2 regions of the Paenibacillus sp. NPDC058367 genome follow, and region 1 is predicted to be linked to the other one. Evidence: predicted binding sites of a transcription regulator. Region 1 holds the regulator's gene; the other holds the start of a gene.
The links. The regulator Rex, encoded in region 1, represses fermentation and respiration genes when NADH is low (regulators of the CRP and FNR family bind a similar motif). The targets are predictions, from matches to a motif close to TTGTGAAATATTTCACAA.

Region 1 (3,427 bases):
TGTCAGACCAGCACTGGTTTTAGCGACATCCTTAGCGATATCTCGCTCGTTCCATTGATCTTTCATAATATAAGCATAGAACTGGATAAGTCCAAACAGAAGGAGCAGAATCAGAACTGACCCCAGGAGGATCCATTTTTTCCTTTTCTTCAAGGTACAGCTCCCTTTCTAGTAATATATCTTTTTTGATTATATAACACACCTGTGTGTTTATCCAAAGTTTCATATCCAATTCAATGATCTAATTATCAGAAACACAAAAGGCTGTAACTTTGCAATCGCAGAAAGTCACAGCCTTTCAGTTATTCGTTATGATCTTAGACTACCGTTTAAGCAGTCCATCAAATGATTCTTGCGCCTTACGACGGATTGCTTCCTCATCTAGCGTTACACATTCTCCATGTTTTACAACCTGTTTACCATTCACCCATACATGCTCAACATCCTTGGCACTGGCAGAGTATACAGCATGAGACAACAGATCTGTGTGTGGTAGCAAATGCGGCTGGTCTATATCAATCGCGATAAAGTCCGCTTTCATGCCAACAGCGAGTCTACCCACATCATTTAAAAAGATAGACTTTGCGCCATACTCTGTAGCTATACGCAGCGCTTCCGGAGCTGGAACAGCCGTCGGATCACCACTTACACCTTTATGGATGAGGGCTGCAAGACGCATCTCTTCAAACATATCCAGGTTATTATTGCTTGCCGCACCATCTGTACCCAGTGATACCTTCACACCAGCCTTTAGAAGATCCGTAACCCGAGCCACTCCACTAGCCAGTTTCAGATTACTTCCTGGGTTATGAGACACGCCTACATCATGACGAGCCAGTATCTCGATCTCTTCATCATTCAAATGAACGCCATGTGCAACAATAGACGGACGTGTGAACATTCCAAGCTTCTCTAAATGCGCTACAGGCCGAAGTCCGTAATCCACCACATTCTGCTCCACTTCGCGTTTGGTCTCGGACATATGGGTATGCATCGGTAAATCCAAATCATGTGCCGCTTGAACAAACTTAACAAAGAAGTCCGGTGGGCAAGTATATGGGGCGTGTGGCGAGATCATCGTCGTAATTCTACCATCAGCCTTACCATGCCAATTTCGTGCAAAAGAAATCGCTTCCGCAAGCTTGTGATTTTGTACTTCCTCTGGGCATAATCCGATTACGCCTCTCATCAGTACAGAACGAATGCCTGATAATTCGACTACCTCTGCTACTCGATCCATATGATCATACATATCCAAGAAGGTTGTAGTACCACCTTTTAGCATTTCCAGTACCGACAAGGAGGTTCCCCAGTATACATCTTCTCCAGTGAATTTCGCTTCCATCGGCCACATCTTCTCTTGAAGCCACACCTGAAGTGCTAAATCATCTCCATAACCACGAAGCAATGACATTGCCGCATGGCCATGTGTGTTTACCAGACCTGGCATAAACAGCAGACGACTGCCATCAACAACTTGCACATCATCTTCCATTAAAGGCTCTTCTTTTCCTATGTAAGTGATCAAATCATCTTCAATAGTCATATATCCATTCAGAACCGGCTCATCCGTTCCCGGAATAAGAAAACGCCCGCCCTTAATAATCGTTTTACTGCTCTTCATTTCCGGTTTCTTCCTTTCCGTCTTTCAAATAATAAGCAAGGCTTTGCAAATCCGTTGTAAAATCGGCAGCATGAACCCGGATATTCGATGGTGTTTTTAGAATCACTGGTGCAAAATTCAAAATCGCCTCAATGCCAGACTCAATGAGAATATCTGCTACATTCTGCGCTTCTGAATCAGGCACAGTAATGATCCCAATTCGAATACCTTGCTCACGAACCGTCTGTCCAAGCTCCTCCATCGGTTGAACGGTAAGAGAGTTGATTTTCCGCCCTACCTTAGGTGCATAGGAGTCAAATATAGCGGTAATCTTCATAGTATCTTTCAGATAAGCATTGTAATTAGATAATGCATGTCCAAGGTTACCGGCACCTACTAAAGCCACATTCAATTGTTGATCCAGCTTCAGAATATGACGGATTTTTTCAATAAGATAAGTTACGTCATACCCGATACCTTTTCTACCAAAGTCTCCAAAATAAGCTAAATCTTTACGAATTTGAGCAGGATTCAAATCAAGTTTTTGTCCTAGTTCTTGTGAGGAAACGGTTAATATTTCACGTTTCTGGAGATCATTCAAGAAACGCAAGTACACAGGAAGTCTGCGAACAACGGCTTCTGATATTTTATCCGATTTCATAATTTACCTCCTAATTTAAGTGATATTCTGTTCAAATCCTATCGAAATATCTGCACCTCGTCTCAAGGAAGAGCGGTATTCTTATACCGCCCTTCCTTGTAGAGAGATTAATAAGATCGATGACGTTCTTTTCAAGAAACGCCTCCGTCTTCCAACCACTCCGCTATACGAGGAACCATTTGATCCGTAAGCATATGCTCCATTTTCGGGCCAGGCAACGAATAGAGGAAATACTTCCCATAGTGAGATTCGATCACCCTTGTGTCATACACAATAACAATACCCCGATCTTGCGCTGTCCGTACCAGCCTCCCAAATCCTTGCTTGAAGCGAATAACCGCCTGAGGAACAGACAACTTCATGAACGGATTCTTTTTCTGGGCTTGTAATAACTCAGACTTCGCTTCCGCTAGGGGGTGGTTTGGCGGTTGAAATGGGAGTCTCACGATGGCCAAGCATGTTAATGCTTCACCTGGAATATCTACACCCTCCCAAAAGCTGCTTGTTCCTAACAGTACAGAAGCTGCACTGTCCTGAAAACGGCGGATCAGCTTGCTACGACTGCCCCCCTCCACGCCTTGACCTAACACCGTGATCTCTTGTGAGGCTAGAGCCTCTTTCAGAGGATCGTAAACCTGGCGTAGCATCTTGTAAGAAGTAAACAGGACAAGCATCCGCCCACGTGTTGTAATAGCTGCTTCTGCTAGTGACTGTACGAGTGTATCGACAAATCGGGCATCGCCTACACTCCCCTTCACACTTGGGAAATCCCGCGGAATAACTAACAGCGCCTGCTCCCGATACTTAAAGGGAGAAGGCAGGAGTGATGTCATCAGACGCCCCTCTTCCGCAGCTTCATTAAGTCCGAGATTATCAATCATAAACTGGAAAGATTTATCCACAGAGAGTGTCGCCGAAGTTAGTACGATACTTTTCTTCTTGTCGAAAAACAGCTCCTTAAGCTGAGTACTAACATCAACAGGAACGGCATACAGCTGTAGCGATTTACTGCGATAATTTCCATTCGCCTCCAGCCAATATACTACATTCTCATCATTTAATCCCATAAAAAACCGTACTTGCTCACGTATAGAAGCTAAATCCTTAAATAAGCCGCTAATATCGGTAACTAGGCTATCTGAGGAAGATTGACCTTCTTGATC
Region 2 (3,427 bases), on a different contig from region 1:
CTCTGGGATGGCAAGAAAGGCCATATAAAAGCTGTAGCTGGAATTACGGTTGAGCATTTAGGCAGTATGGAGTGGAAGGACGATGATACGGGTCACTATAGACCAACTGGAAAAATAAGTACAGAATATACCTATGCGGGCAATGAAATGATGGCGGCCATTTGGCTGAAGGCTATTGAAAACACCGACGGCACACGTACTGTATTATTACGTGGACATAACAAGTTTGAGTTTGGAGAGAGTCAGCCTTTATTTGAAGCAGGGATACCGGTGATTGGCTTCATTCCAATGCCCGACTATCTGCTCGTGGATAGTGAAGATAGAGAGATGGGCAAATTTGATGCAAAGCTCATGAATACACAAATTATATCGTTACTGAAGGCGGTCAAGATAGTGGACGGAACGGAGACGACTAAGCTTGGAAAGTCAGATGGGTATTCTTTTTTCTATGGCCGTACTAAATGATGAATTGGAGATTGGCTGATGATTAAGAACTTAGTACCAAAAGAAAAGGAGAAAAAAACTACATGTTGATCAAAAGTGTTAAGGATCTTGAATTACAAGAGTTTACAACTTGCTTTAACGAAGCCTTCTCCGATTATGTAATTCCATTTCATGTTTCTTCGGAGTATTTAGCTGATAAATTTGCAGGTGCGGGAGTAAATTATCAGATGTCGTTTGGTGCTTTTGATCAAGAGAAGCTGGTTGCATTTGTTATGCATGGCATCGGGGATCGTAACGGCGAAAGTACTGCATTTAATACTGGTACAGGAGTCGTTCCTTTATATAGAGGGAGACGGCTAGTCGAACAAATTTATCGTCATGCTCTTCCCATCCTTAAAGAAGCTCATATTCAAAAGTGTTTGCTTGAAGTGATTCAAACGAATGATAAAGCTATAAAAGCGTATACCGCCATAGGATTTCAAATTCATAGAGAATTGGCTTGTTTCAAGGGGCGTATTGATGTCACCCTTCCGGACGATCATAGACATACATTCATTACTATGGTTCGACTGGAAGAATTCGATTGGACATCGGTACATTCTTATTGGAATTTTGAACCTTCTTGGGAACAATCTGTTCATGCAATTTTACGAAATCCGCATTTATACGATGTGGTCACGATAAGGGAAGAGAATAAGATTTGTGGATACGCGGTAATAAAATCGGCCAACGGAGCAGTTGTACAGTTCGGTATTTTGCGAGAAGAAAGAAACCAGGGATTTGGGCGTTCCTTATTTCATTGGATGGGAGAGAGACATTCTATCATCACCGTCAATAATGTAGACAAAAGAGATACAAATTCTATACGTTTCCTTCAAAGTGTTGGTCTTGACGTATACATCGAGCAATATGAAATGGAGAAAGATTTGTCATGACGAAGATGACATTAGCTTTAATTCAAAAACACTGATGATTTGAGTCAGTGTTTTTTTTGTTGCAGAAGGGGGTATATATTAGAGGTTAAAATGAGGAAATATTGTTTTTTTCTAACATCGAAGTAGGAGGAGACTTGTGAAATCATATATACGCTATTGAATCAATAGCTCTTTTGGGTTCTTTTTATGTTATTCACTGAGTTGTCAGAAAGATTTGACCCTTTCTTGAACATTTAGGGATTAAGAGATATCTGTGATTGAATTACTTGCAATTTAAGATAAGATGATTTTAATCATTAGGTCACGTTATTAATTTGACTGCTCAGTATCAGGTAAATCAGGCTCGCCAACTCTTGCTTTGTGAAATTTTTCTCTTTTTACATAGCAAAGAACGAGGAACGTCATACTAAAACGAACAGGCAACGATGTCGCTGAGCCCTGCTAAACCTGATATTGAATGCAGCCCCAGAATTAGCCGGCCTAATCATAAGCATCAAGTTATGACGAAAAATGAACAGCGTTTGAAGGGAGCAGTAAAGAATGGCAATTGATACGGTGCTATGGAGCAGGCTGGTGACAGGCTTGACTCTCGGGTTCCACGTTATTTTTGCGACGATTGGCGTCGGTATACCGCTAATGATCGCTATTGCAGAGTTCATCGGGATCCGCAAAAAGGATCCCCATTATACACTTATGGCAAAGAGATGGTCTCGGGGATTTGTCATTTCTGTAGCGGTTGGTGTCGTGACCGGTACAGCCATATCACTACAATTAGCCCTGGTATGGCCGAATTTTATGAAACTGGCTGGGAATGTTATTGCACTTCCGTTATTCATGGAAGTGTTCGCGTTCTTTTTTGAGGCCATCTTCCTGGGCATTTATTTGTATACGTGGGATCGGTTTAAAAATCCGTATATCCATTGGCTGTTGACGATTCCGATTGTCGCCGGGGCAGGCATGTCTGCCGTTTTTATTACGACGGTGAACGGATTCATGAACCAGCCTGGAGGCTTTGTCATGGAAGCGGGCCAATTCACAGCGATTGACCCGGTGCAAGCGATGCTGAATACGGCGACCTTCTCCAAGGTGTTCCATGTATTAAGCTCGGCCTATTTGACAGGAGCTGCCTTGTTAGCCGGGATTGCAGCCTTTGCGATGCTGAGAAAAGGAGTGTCCGCATACCACAAAAAATCCTTGAATCTCATGATGGCGGTCGTTTTGCTGTTCAGCTTGCTGAACACATTAGCTGGTGATGTGTCCGCCAAGTTTTTGGCCGAGCATCAGCCAGAGAAGCTTGCAGCGGCAGAGTGGCATTTTGAGACGGGTAGCGGTGTGGACTTGGTTCTAATGGGATGGCTGAATGCAGAGCATGAAGTGATAGGGGCTCTTCATTTGCCGAAAGTGCTCAGCTTCCTGGCCTTTGGAGACTTTAATGCGGAGGTAACGGGGCTGGAGGAATTCCCCAAGGAAGAATGGCCACCGCTTCTTGTTCACTACCTGTTTGATTTAATGGCTGGAATCGGATTTGCTCTGCTCGCGATTTCGGTCCTGTACTTCCTGTTTGTGTTCTGGAAAAAACGCAATGTGCTTAACAAGTGGATGCTTGGCATCATCGCACTGATCGCACCGCTCGCTTTTCTAGCTGTAGAGCTGGGCTGGTTTTATGCAGAGGTTGGGCGACAGCCGTGGATTATCCGTGGATATATGCGTGTAGAGGAGGCTGCCACGACTTCACCGAATGTAAGAATTATATTCTTCGCCTTATTGCTCTTGTACATCGTACTCGGCAGTATGTGTGTAATCGTGCTAAGACGTTTGTTCAACAATAATCCGGCAGAAGTTGAGATGGAGAAATGGATGAAGGAACATCCTAATCAATCTGTGGAAAAGGGGGGCACTGAATGATGAGTTACGAAATAATTGGCATCTCGGTGCTCTGGCTGTTCTTGTACGGCTATTTAATTATAGCTTCCATTGATTTCGGAGCGGGATTCTTCGCCTTTTATGCCCGTTTGACGAAGCAGGATCATCTCATTAATCGTCTGATT

Region 2: ACFWMP_RS16075 (cytochrome ubiquinol oxidase subunit I) is a predicted target of Rex. The motif match lies at 1,738-1,755, and genes of this name have one in related genera.

The regions. Positions count from the first base shown of each region.
Region 1 covers NZ_JBHXIZ010000003.1:121,950-125,376, forward strand. Annotated here, with positions in the region: gene ACFWMP_RS17345 (cell wall elongation regulator TseB-like domain-containing protein) at 1-153, opposite strand, end outside; gene ACFWMP_RS17350 (amidohydrolase) at 323-1,624, opposite strand; gene ACFWMP_RS17355 (redox-sensing transcriptional repressor Rex) at 1,611-2,264, opposite strand; gene dinG (ATP-dependent DNA helicase DinG) at 2,396-3,427, opposite strand, start outside.
Region 2 covers NZ_JBHXIZ010000002.1:1,117,768-1,121,194, reverse strand. Annotated here, with positions in the region: gene ACFWMP_RS16085 (hypothetical protein) at 1-465, shown strand, start outside; gene ACFWMP_RS16080 (GNAT family N-acetyltransferase) at 528-1,379, shown strand; gene ACFWMP_RS16075 (cytochrome ubiquinol oxidase subunit I) at 1,920-3,284, shown strand; gene ACFWMP_RS16070 (cytochrome d ubiquinol oxidase subunit II) at 3,281-3,427, shown strand, end outside.